Regions from separate parts of the Shewanella sp. S1-49-MNA-CIBAN-0167 genome, predicted to be linked through region 3. Evidence: predicted binding sites of a transcription regulator. Region 3 holds the regulator's gene; each other region holds the start of a gene.
The links. Region 3 encodes FliA, which starts transcription of late flagellar genes. Its sites were predicted from a motif close to CTAAAGNTNNNNNNNNNNNNGCCGATA; they were not measured.
Positions count from the first base shown of each region.

Region 1: a site for FliA is predicted at 1,288-1,314, ahead of AAEZ00_RS08275 (DUF5610 domain-containing protein). Genes of this name have one in related genera too.
Region 2: a site for FliA is predicted at 1,571-1,597, ahead of AAEZ00_RS09120 (flagellar protein MotY). Genes of this name have one in related genera too.

Region 1 is NZ_JBEOPO010000014.1:2,664-6,329, reverse strand. It holds gene AAEZ00_RS08280 (FMN-binding glutamate synthase family protein) at 1-939, opposite strand, end outside; gene AAEZ00_RS08275 (DUF5610 domain-containing protein) at 1,350-1,982, shown strand; gene AAEZ00_RS08270 (ferredoxin--NADP reductase) at 2,027-2,776, shown strand; gene AAEZ00_RS08265 (Dyp-type peroxidase) at 3,070-3,666, shown strand, end outside.
Region 2 is NZ_JBEOPO010000015.1:97,384-101,049, reverse strand. It holds gene AAEZ00_RS09120 (flagellar protein MotY) at 668-1,537, opposite strand; gene rnt (ribonuclease T) at 1,725-2,390, shown strand; gene AAEZ00_RS09110 (peroxiredoxin) at 2,531-3,136, opposite strand; gene AAEZ00_RS09105 (Na+/H+ antiporter family protein) at 3,514-3,666, shown strand, end outside.
Region 3 is NZ_JBEOPO010000006.1:12,690-16,355, forward strand. It holds gene AAEZ00_RS03900 (protein phosphatase CheZ) at 1-368, opposite strand, end outside; gene cheY (chemotaxis response regulator CheY) at 382-765, opposite strand; gene AAEZ00_RS03910 (RNA polymerase sigma factor FliA) at 810-1,529, opposite strand; gene AAEZ00_RS03915 (MinD/ParA family protein) at 1,522-2,403, opposite strand; gene flhF (flagellar biosynthesis GTPase FlhF) at 2,408-3,666, opposite strand, start outside.

The DNA of each region.
Region 1 (3,666 bases), on a different contig from region 3:
CAGGAATTCGGTTACCCAAGACATATCGCCTAACACAGCCTTAATTCCTGTTGGTTTGCCGGTAATACCTCTTACCTGATTTATCATATCGACAATGTCAGCTACGTTGTTTAATTCAATGTGTCCATTGGGGCTAATTGAGTCTTGTCCCGCTGGGATCCCGCGAATAATGGCAATTTCTTCAGTCACTTTTATGGCGGGTAAAATACCACCTTTACCGGGCTTAGCACCTTGGCTTAACTTAATTTCAAACATTTTGACTTCAGGATGCGCTGCAATTTCGGTGAGTTTTTGTGCGTCTAAATGGCCTTGAGCATTACGGACACCGTATTTAGCTGTGCCTATTTGAAATACTAAATCACAATGACCTTTTAGATGGTAAGGGCTTAATCCTCCCTCGCCAGTATTGAGCCAACAACCTGCTTTTGCTGCGCCATGGGATAGTGCTGTAATCGCTGGGCGAGACAATGCCCCAAAGCTCATTGCTGATATATGGCAAATCTTCTCGGTTATGTAAGGGTGATTACAATCGGGCCCAATGGTGACAGCGATGGTTTTATGGGTGTCATGATCATTGATGGGGAATGCTGAGTTCATGAACATTACTGCCCCCGGTTTATCTAAGACCTGAGTTGAACCAAACGCAATGGTGCGGTCAACATTTTTAGCGGCGCGATATACCCAACTGCGTTCGGCGCGATTAAATGGTAGCTCTTCGCGATCTTGGGCAAAAAAGTATTGTCTAAAAAACTCGCCTTGTTTTTCTAGAATATACCTAAAACGGCCGATAACAGGGTAGTTATGCCGAATGGCTTGTTTAGTTTGCAGTTTATCAGCAATAAACATGTAAATTACCGCGATGAGTAATAACCAAAATAACACTAATAAAAGACCAGAGAAAATATCTATTCCCCATATAAACCAATGTTGTTGCGGCATATTATTGTCCTTAATTAAAATTCAGTGTGAGAGACTCAGTATGGGTGATAATGATAAAATTAATCTTATTAACTAGCCATATTAGCAATAACCAATACGAGGTAACTATATCGTTACACTTTTGACCTCGTTATCAAACGGTTTTCTTTTGCAGTAGTAAGGCATTAATTGATGCGATTGTGATGCGTTGAAGCTTACTTTTTCAATTTAGCGGTTATTGCTAATGTACACATTAACGCTGTTATTTGGGCTATCCTTTACATTATCGTTATGCAATATAGGCCTTTAGTTCGCCATTAATATCGTAAGGGGGTGAATGAGATGAATCGTTATATTTATCTATTATGACTTCAGAGATTCATTTTTTGGTCGATATTTAGGCTATCTATTATGCTAAATGAGAAATTATTATGGATGTTAACAATGCGGCTTCAACTAATGCGACCCCTGCACTAGAAAGTAAAAGCACTTCAACCCGTGCCGCCACTTCGTCAACTCAAGCCGCTTCCAATAACGCTAGCTCAGCGGTCAACTTATCCACCAAAATATCAGCGAGCCAACTCAGTCGTCAAATAATGAATAACAACATTCTGGCAGCACAAGAGGAAGTGAGCATTGCTGCCGGTGACAAGTCCATGGCATTACTTTATCGCGCCGCGATTGAAGCCATTAACGAAGAGCTTGCACCAATGCGAGGAGAAAACTCAGTCCAAAAGAGCCTTGCGAGTGGGGTGGATTACTCGCCAGAAGCAACTGCTGATCGTATTGTTAGCTTTGCAACAGCGTTTTTCTCTGTGCATCAACAACAAAACCAATCTATGGTGCTCGATGAACAAGTTGACAGCTTTATGCTCAAAATTGGAGATGCAATCGATCACGGCTTTAAAGAGGCAAGTGATATTTTGTCTGGTTTAAAAGTACTAGAGGGCGATATTGCTGCTGGTGTTGATAAAACATATGAGCTGATACAGCAAGGGTTAGCGCAATTTAGACAGGATAAGTCGACTAAAGATGGATCACAAAGCGTGACTCAAGCTACTTAGTCTCTTATGATTAAGATAGGCTTTCAGCGATAAGGATAGTGACTATGTGGACAACGGGTAAGGTAATTGAGCGCATTGATTGGAATGATAAATTATTCTCATTGCGCATCAAAGCCGATGTCGAACCTTTTATCGCAGGTCAGTTTATTAAGCTCAGCCAAATGCGTGATGAAAAGCGTGTCGCGCGGGCGTATTCACTGGTAAATTCTCCAGGTACGGATTATGTCGAAGTGCTGGCGGTGTCGGTAGAGGATGGGCAATTATCTCCAGATCTAAAAGCATTAAACCCAGGAGACACCATTGAAGTGACGCCCAAAGCGACTGGATTTATGACCTTAGATGAAGTGCCTAACGGCGTATTGCAAGGCAAACATTTGTGGTTCTTTGCTACCGGTACCGCTGTGGGTCCTTTTATCTCTATGCTGGCAACGGCAGAACCTTGGCAACGCTTTGAAAAAGTCGTATTAGTTTATGGTGTCAGGTTCGCTGAAGATTTAGCTTATTTAGCAACCATTAACCAGTTTATTGAACAACATCCACAGCAGTTTGTGTTTATTCCGATTGTGACCCGTGAAGACTATCCTGAAGGGTTATCGTGTCGCATTCCTGATGGCATTAGCAGCGGATTAATTGAACAAAAAGCGGGGTTAGGGATTAATGCAGAACATTCTCAAGTGATGATCTGTGGTAACCCAGGGATGATAAGTGACGCTCAAATAGCCCTAGTAGATAAAGGATTAGCCAAAAATCTTCGACGTGCTCCTGGGCAAATAACGGTCGAAAAATATTGGTAATAGTATCGTAAATGAGAATGCAGTGGTGGCCCTGCTCGCCATATTCACAGACAGTATGATAATAATTGTAATGAATGATCAACCTCTTACCTGACCCAATATGAGTACAATATCGATTACAAATCAGCTAAATGTGAGTACACTTCGGGTAATGTATATTGAATTAAGATAAGCTATTAATTAGCGGAATTGATAAAAGAAGCTATTGGTTATCTAATGACTACTTAATTACATCAAAGCGTTAAGTTATAACCATTTAGGCCGACATAAAGTATTAAGGTAGATGAGTTAATATGGGTAACCAAGTTATGCCTCGTGAACAGTTAGGGATTTGCGCAGAAGGGAATTTACACAGTGTGTACTTGATGTTTAATGCCAATGACGGTGTTGAAGATCAACTACGTCCGTCCATTGCTAATGTGGCGCAATACATTTACGAACTCACGGATCAGTATGCAGACAGTGCTTTTAATGGCTTTGTGGGTATTGGGGCCAATTTTTGGGATACTTTTTATCCAGAAGCTCGTCCAGCATTGTTGAAACCTTTTCCTGCAATGAATGACGGTAATCGTGATGCTCCCGCGATGGAATATGATCTGTTTGTTCATATCCGTTGCGATCGTTATGATATTTTGCATCTTGTTGCTAATGAAATTAATCAAATGTTTGAGGATTTGGTTGAGTTAGTCGATGAAGAGCGCGGTTTTCGATTTATGGACAGTCGTGATTTAACCGGCTTTGTTGATGGTACTGAAAACCCTAAAGGGCGCCATCGTCAACAAGTTGCGCTCGTCGGTGATGAAGATCAAGACTTTGTATCTGGTAGTTATCTACATGTGCAAAAATACATGCATAACTTAAGTAAATGGCATCGTTTACCACTTAAAAAA
Region 2 (3,666 bases), on a different contig from region 3:
AGTTTTACTAATCATAATGCGTATTTTTTCTAGTTTGCCAGATAAGTGTATTCATTCTACTATGACCTTGTTTTCAGGACACATCTGATTTAGATGTTGAAAACCAAGAACGCCAAACTGATGTAACCCAATACTTCAGTTATCCTTAGTTCTTATGTTTGACTTCCTTCCTTAAATTTGTTGATTGCAAATTATTTAGCCCACTTGGATTAAGTGGGTCTTTTTTTGCCTTTTTTTCAGTATCTTCATAAACAAACTTATAAGCGAACAAATCAGAGCATTTCAATTCAAGCCATATTAATGGAGAAAAAATTGAGTCTTTTTAATCAATATGGAGGAAAACGAGACACGCTTGCATCGCTTTACTCGTTAGCCTCTAAAGGAGCAACAATCGTTTACAAATGACTCTTTTATATCAGTATTAGCTTGGTCTAACGAATGTTGAATGACCGCCGAGTGAGGCCTTATTGATGAGCGTTGATATAATGCCTTAGCGTGGAAAACCCGTTTATTGATTATTATTTATATCTCAATGGTATCGAGAAAAAGAGGCTACTGTGGCGGAATATACATACAACAACTGAATAAATAGATAGCTAATCTTGTTACGGGCTAAATAGGGTCAATACTGCGCTTAATAGTGCAGCTAATAATACATGAGGTGGGTTTATATCGGCTTGGTTATTTTAATCACAACTCTGCGGTTCATCTTACGTTCTTCAGCAAGGTCATTGCCAGTAACATGACGTTTTTCGCCATGCCCCTCGGTATGAATACGATCTTTAGTAATACCGCTAGCAATTAAAATATTTTTCACTGAGTCAGCCCGTTTATCTGACACCTTTTGGTTAACCAAGCGCCCACCGTAGCTGTCAGTGTAAGCATCAATAAGAACGAGTTCTACTTCAGAGTCATAAGACAAATAGCGCTGTATTTTTTGTAATTGGTGGGTAGAGAAACGCGTCAGATCGACCCCGCCTTCTTGGTAATGTAATACCGTAAAAGCAATATCATCAAAACTGTAAGGCAGCAAATTAGCTAAACAAGCGCGAAACTCACGATATTTACCGCCAAAATTAGCCGACGACAATCCCACTGCAATCTTAGCGTTGTGATTATACCAATCAGCATAGTAAAAAGTGGGTTCCATTCCTTGACTCAATTCATTCAACATCGACCAAGCGGCTTTTTTGGGTACTTCACCATTAAATTGCTTGTTATAAGTCAGTTGGGTGATTTCTTTGGAATTATGCCCAGGACGCCAACTCGGAGCTCGGCTAATTAATGTTGCCTTGGTCACCGCATCAGGCTTAAGCCACATATCTAAGGTGAAGTTTAAATTCAAATCTTTACCTGCCCTACTGGTAAACACCGCGCGACCATAATTAGGAATATCATGTTCAAGACGACACTCTATCGGATTACTCTCACCAATGCGCCATGCTGAGTTTTCGAGCGACGCCACGTAGTGCCTCAAATCAGCATTAGCCGTTGAGCAAAGACACAAACTTGCGAGAATTATCAGTTTTCGCCACATAAAAACACCCTATATACCTGATTACATACTTTCTATCGGCCACAAAGTCAGTTCCTTTAGTCAACAATCATGTTTAATCGATGATAAAAACCACAATCAAACATGACACTGAGCTTGAGTTTGCGCATAATACTCGGCCTACATCATTTGCACCGATGAATGATAGCTATTGAGGATAAAGACTGTAATGACTGATATTTGCGACGCTAACAAGTTTAAACACCGCTTTCGTGGTTATTTCCCTGTTGTTATCGATGTCGAAACTGCGGGTTTTAATGCCAATACCGATGCGTTGCTTGAAATTGCCGTCAGCTTATTAAAAATGAATAGTGATGGGGTCATTGAACTTGATAAAACCCTTCATTTTCATATTGAGCCTTTTGAGGGCGCGAACCTAGAGCCTGAATCTTTAGCTTTTAATGGTATCGATCCCACCAACCCACTTCGTGGTGCGGTAGACGAAAAAGTCGCTTTGTTAGAGATTTTTAAAGAAGTCAAAAAAGCCCAAAAAGCAGTAGATTGTCATCGCAGTATTATTGTCGCTCACAATGCCGCTTTTGACTTAGGGTTTGTGAACAAGGCCATAGAACGAAACGGTTTAAAACGATCTCCTTTTCATCCTTTTGCGAGCTTTGATACCGCAACACTTGCTGGCCTTGCTATTGGGCACACGGTATTGGCTAAAGCGTGTAAAATGGCTGGCATCGATTTCGACAACAAAGAAGCGCATTCAGCATTATATGATACCGAACGCACCGCCGAATTATTTTGCCTTATCGTCAATCGTTGGAAAGCATTAGGTGGTTGGCCATTAGCCGCTGTGGAAGAGAAGAGCGATCCAGCCAGCGAATAATGGATACTAGGTAACCTCCGCTCGAGATAACAATTGCATCTCAAGCAGGCTATATCGCCTTAGAACGGTCGATAAAATATTTATCTTACTCAATAAAAAAGCTGCCGAAGCAGCTTTTTTATTGTCTCTAATCCGCTAGATTATAGCTTGTCAGAGTTATCTCTTAAGTATGCTGCGACACCTTCTGTGCTAGCAGTCATGCCTTTTTCGCCTTTTGACCAGCCAGCAGGACAAACTTCACCGTGCTCTTCATGGAACTGAAGAGCGTCGATCATACGGATCATTTCGTCAACGTTACGGCCTAATGGTAAATCGTTAACCACTTGGTGACGAACTTGGCCTTCTTTGTCTACTAAGAAAGAACCACGGAAAGCCACGCCAGCTTCTGGATGCTCAACGTCGTATGCTTTACAAATTTCATGTTTAACGTCAGCAACTAGTGTGTATTTAACTTGGCCAATACCCCCCTTGTCTACTGGAGTGTTACGCCATGCGTTATGAGTGAACTGTGAGTCAATTGAAACACCAATCACTTCAACACCACGCTTGGTGAACTCTTCCATGCGGTGATCAAAAGCAATTAGCTCTGATGGGCATACAAAAGTAAAATCGAGTGGGTAGAAGAAAATAACCGCAGGCTTACCTTTAATTGCGGTAGCGAGGTTAAATGTGTCAACAATCTCACCAGAACCAAGAACGGCTGCTGCGGTAAAATCTGGGGCTGGACGGCCTACTAATACGCTCATTATCTATCTCCATTTAATGGCTTAAACATTCAACAACGGCAAAGCGTTCTTGCTAATTGTGATCTACTTAACAATTGACTATGCCGTTGGGACTTATATCAGAGGTATACCATACATCTAATTTAGCGGACTTATAAGTTATTTCAAATGAAAATGGGTTTACCTGCTGAAAAATAAAACATGCTGACCCACTAAATAATAACTGTCGAATATTACAAAAATGATTTGCTGACATGACCTAGGCAAACATTATCCACAACGGAAGGTAATATTGATTGAAAAATCGGCATAAATAAGTAAAAAGTCGATATACGCTGGACAAATATGCTGTAGACGGTCAAGAATAGCCGCCTCACTTACTTTTATGAAATATAATTATGAATGCGGTTGTTATCGCGGTTTGCTTAATGCTTTTTTTAAGCTTTATTCGAATTAACGTTGTGGTCTCGTTGACCATTAGTGCTGTTGTGGCGGGTTTAGTCGGTGGATTAGATATTCATCAAACGATAGCAGCCTTTAATGACGGACTC
Region 3 (3,666 bases):
TCCCACATGGGCGTCACTGATTGTATATTGCTAATGATGGTATCGGCCAAAGGAAGACATTCTTCAACTGCATCCATGGTTTTATTTGCAGCTTGTTCTGTCATATCGATAACATAGTTCAACCTTTCTTTAGCATCCGGTATTTCGGTATTCGCTAATTCAGATAAACGGTTATCAACTTTGAAATCTTTTAGTGCACTGTGGAGTTGTCGAGTTAACTTACCGACTTCTTCAAAAAGCTCACGCTGCAATGGCGTGGCAAGCTCTCTGATGTAATCATCAGCTTCTGCTTGATTACCCGAGGTAAGTAATTCAACAAGTTCTTGGGCTTGTTCAAGAGTGACCAAGCCCGATATTGATGCCTGCATGACTAATCCTTGGTTATGCGAGTCGTTCAAAGATTTTATCTAGCTTTTCTTTTAACGTAGCGGCGGTGAAAGGCTTTACTACATAACCATTTACACCAGCTTGCGCTGCAGCAATAATTTGTTCACGCTTAGCTTCAGCGGTTACCATCAATACAGGTAAATGCTTTAACGAATCATCAGCACGAATGGCTCTAAGTAAATCAATACCTTGCATTCCAGGCATGTTCCAGTCTGTTACTACAAAATCAAAATCGCCTTTTTGTAACATTGGTAGGGCTGTTGAGCCATCATCTGCTTCTTGAGTATTATTGTATCCCAAGTCTCGCAACAAGTTCTTAATGATACGCCTCATTGTTGAAAAATCGTCAACAATAAGAATCTTCATATTCTTGTCCAAGGTTTCCTCCGGTGAGCTGACTCTCGTTCGCTCTATATAAGTTATTATTCTTGTGTCCAATGCTTGAGTTTGGCTTTTAACCTGAGCATTGCCTGACTTAATATCTGGCTTACTCGCGATTCGCTAACTTCAAGGATTGCACCAATTTCTTTTAAATTTAATGCTTCGTCATAATATAACGACAGCACTAACGCATCTCTTTCTGGCAATGTCTTAATTGCTTCAACCAATGCAGATTGAAATTGAATTTCAGCAAGCGAGTCAAAGGTTTCATCTGGCGATTCGTTGTCTGTGATTAACACATCTTGCGCAACACCAAGATCTTCTATACCGATGATTTTACCAACAGAAACATCATTTAAGATGTGATGGTATTCATCAAGCGACATATCAAGTTTTTCTGCAATTTCAGTATCATGAGCATCACGTCCAAGCTTCTGCCCTAATTCATCAATCACTTGTGCTACACGACGATTATTACGATGAACTGAGCGTGGAACCCAGTCACCTCGGCGAATTTCATCTATCATTGCACCACGAATTCGGATACCAGCAAAGGTTTCAAATTTGGCCCCTTTACTATCATCAAATTTTGATGAGGCCTCAAGCAACCCCATCATCCCAGCTTGTAATAGGTCATCGAGTTGCACCGATGCTGGTAATCTTGCCAGCATATGATGAGCAATTCTTTTAACCAGCGGTGCATACTGTTCAACAATAGATGTTTTGTTATCGAACTGAGTATACGCTGCGGCTTTATTCACCCGTTCTTCCTTCTTGTATCGGCTTACGTTGTACAAGACGTTCAACAAAGAATTCTAAATGGCCGCCGGGCTGTTGTGGCACCGGCCAAGTCATAATTTTATTGGCTAATCCATGGTAAGCAATAGCTGAAGGAGATTTAGGATACGCTTCAACAACTAACTTTTGCTTACGAACCGCTTTACGTAAATTCTCATCAAAGGGTATTGTTGCAACCAGCTCTAAAGCAACATCTAAAAATCTATCGGTCACTTTACTCAGTTTTGCAAATAATTCCATACCTTCTCGCAAACTACGCACCATATTTGCCACAATTTTGAAGTGGAACACACCATGCTCGCGACTTAAAATTTTAATCAGCGCATAAGCATCGGTAATCGATGTCGGCTCGTCGCAAACGACAATTAATACATCCTGTGATGCACGAGAAAAACTCAGCACCATATCTGATATACCGGCAGCAGTATCAACAATTAAAATATCGAACTGAGTACGCATTTCACTAAATGCACGGATAAGTCCGGCATGTTGTGCTTGCGTCAATTCAACCATCGCTTGAGAACCTGACGTAGCAGGAACAATACCGATCCCTTTGGGTCCGCGCACAATGATGTCATCTAATTCGGCATCACCGGACAAAACATGAGATAAATTTTTCTCAGCGCGGATCCCCAGCATGACATCGACGTTGGCTAACCCTAAATCGGCATCAAGTACTAATACGCGTTTGCCTTTTTCAGCTAATGCAACGGCGGTATTAATTGACACACTGGTTTTGCCCACTCCGCCTTTACCACCGGATACGGCAATTACTTTAACTTTATCGTTATTTGGTTGATTCATCATACGTAAACCACTTGCTTGATCCCGTGTCATAACTTTACTCAAATGCATAGGCGTTGTCATTAGACCACGCTGTGTCTTGTGACGATTGTTGTTCTGTTTCATTTAATGCCGCCAGAGCCTGCTTAGCCAACTCTAGGGTATCAGCCACTTTCATGTCCTCAGGAACACGTTGACCGTCAGTAACATAGCTCAATGGTAACTCATTTTGAATCAATACGCTCAAAGCACCTGCAATTGATATTGATTCATCTAACTTGGTTAAAATCGCACCCGCTAATGGGATCCGTTTAAAATGTTCAACCGCATCTTGCAATACGCGACGTTGACCGGTCGCCGACAAGACTAAGTAGCTCCTAATTGGAATTCTACTATTGGCTGTTAAATTATCTAGTTGCTGATATAAACGCATATCTCGCTGCCCCATACCTGCCGTATCAATTAACACTAACTTACGATTTCTAAACTGATAAAGAATTTGTTCTAATTCAGTTAAATCATGTGCTTGTTTAACCGGACAGCCCATTATTTTGCCATAAGTGGCTAATTGCTCATAGGCGCCAATACGGTAATGATCTGTGGTAATCAATGCGACCTGCTCTGGTCCATGATGGGCGGCAAATCGGGCGGCAATTTTAGCTAAAGAAGTCGTTTTACCAACACCCGTAGGACCCACAAATGCCACAACACCACCCCGTTTGACAATATCATCGCCTTGGTTGTCGAGTAAGTTGGCTAAACTTTGCGGTAATGCGCGCACTAAATCTGCTGGGGTGTAATGTTGGCTTAATCCCGCTAGTTTAGCAGCTACTGCCGGAGAAAACTCTGCGGCAATCAATTTACTTTCAAGCATTGCTCCCACAGGATCGGTCCGCTTTTTTTGGTCTTTCATTAACGATGAAACTTGATGAGTTAATAAGCTACGTAATGAAGCCATTTCTTCACGCAGATCATCCATATCGCCTGAGTGGTTTTTATTATTTTTTGTTGGTTTGTCAGAGACGGATTGCGGTGGCAAGTTCGACGCGGGTTTAGCCGACTTTGCACCTTGTAATTGGCGGGCCCATTCAGGTAACTCTGGCTCGTCTTGTTGCACGGACATTTGTTGTGTCATGCGATTGTGTTGTTTTTCAAGTAATGCCTGTAACGAATCTGCGGCCGCAGGAGGATTGACCTTCGATTGGGCTTTTATGGCAGGTTTAGCGCCTAAAGACACCTTGTCTTCGCTCACATCCATAAAACCCGTGGTCGGCGCTTGTGAAGCGATAGCGGCTTTAGGTTCGTCATAATCTACAG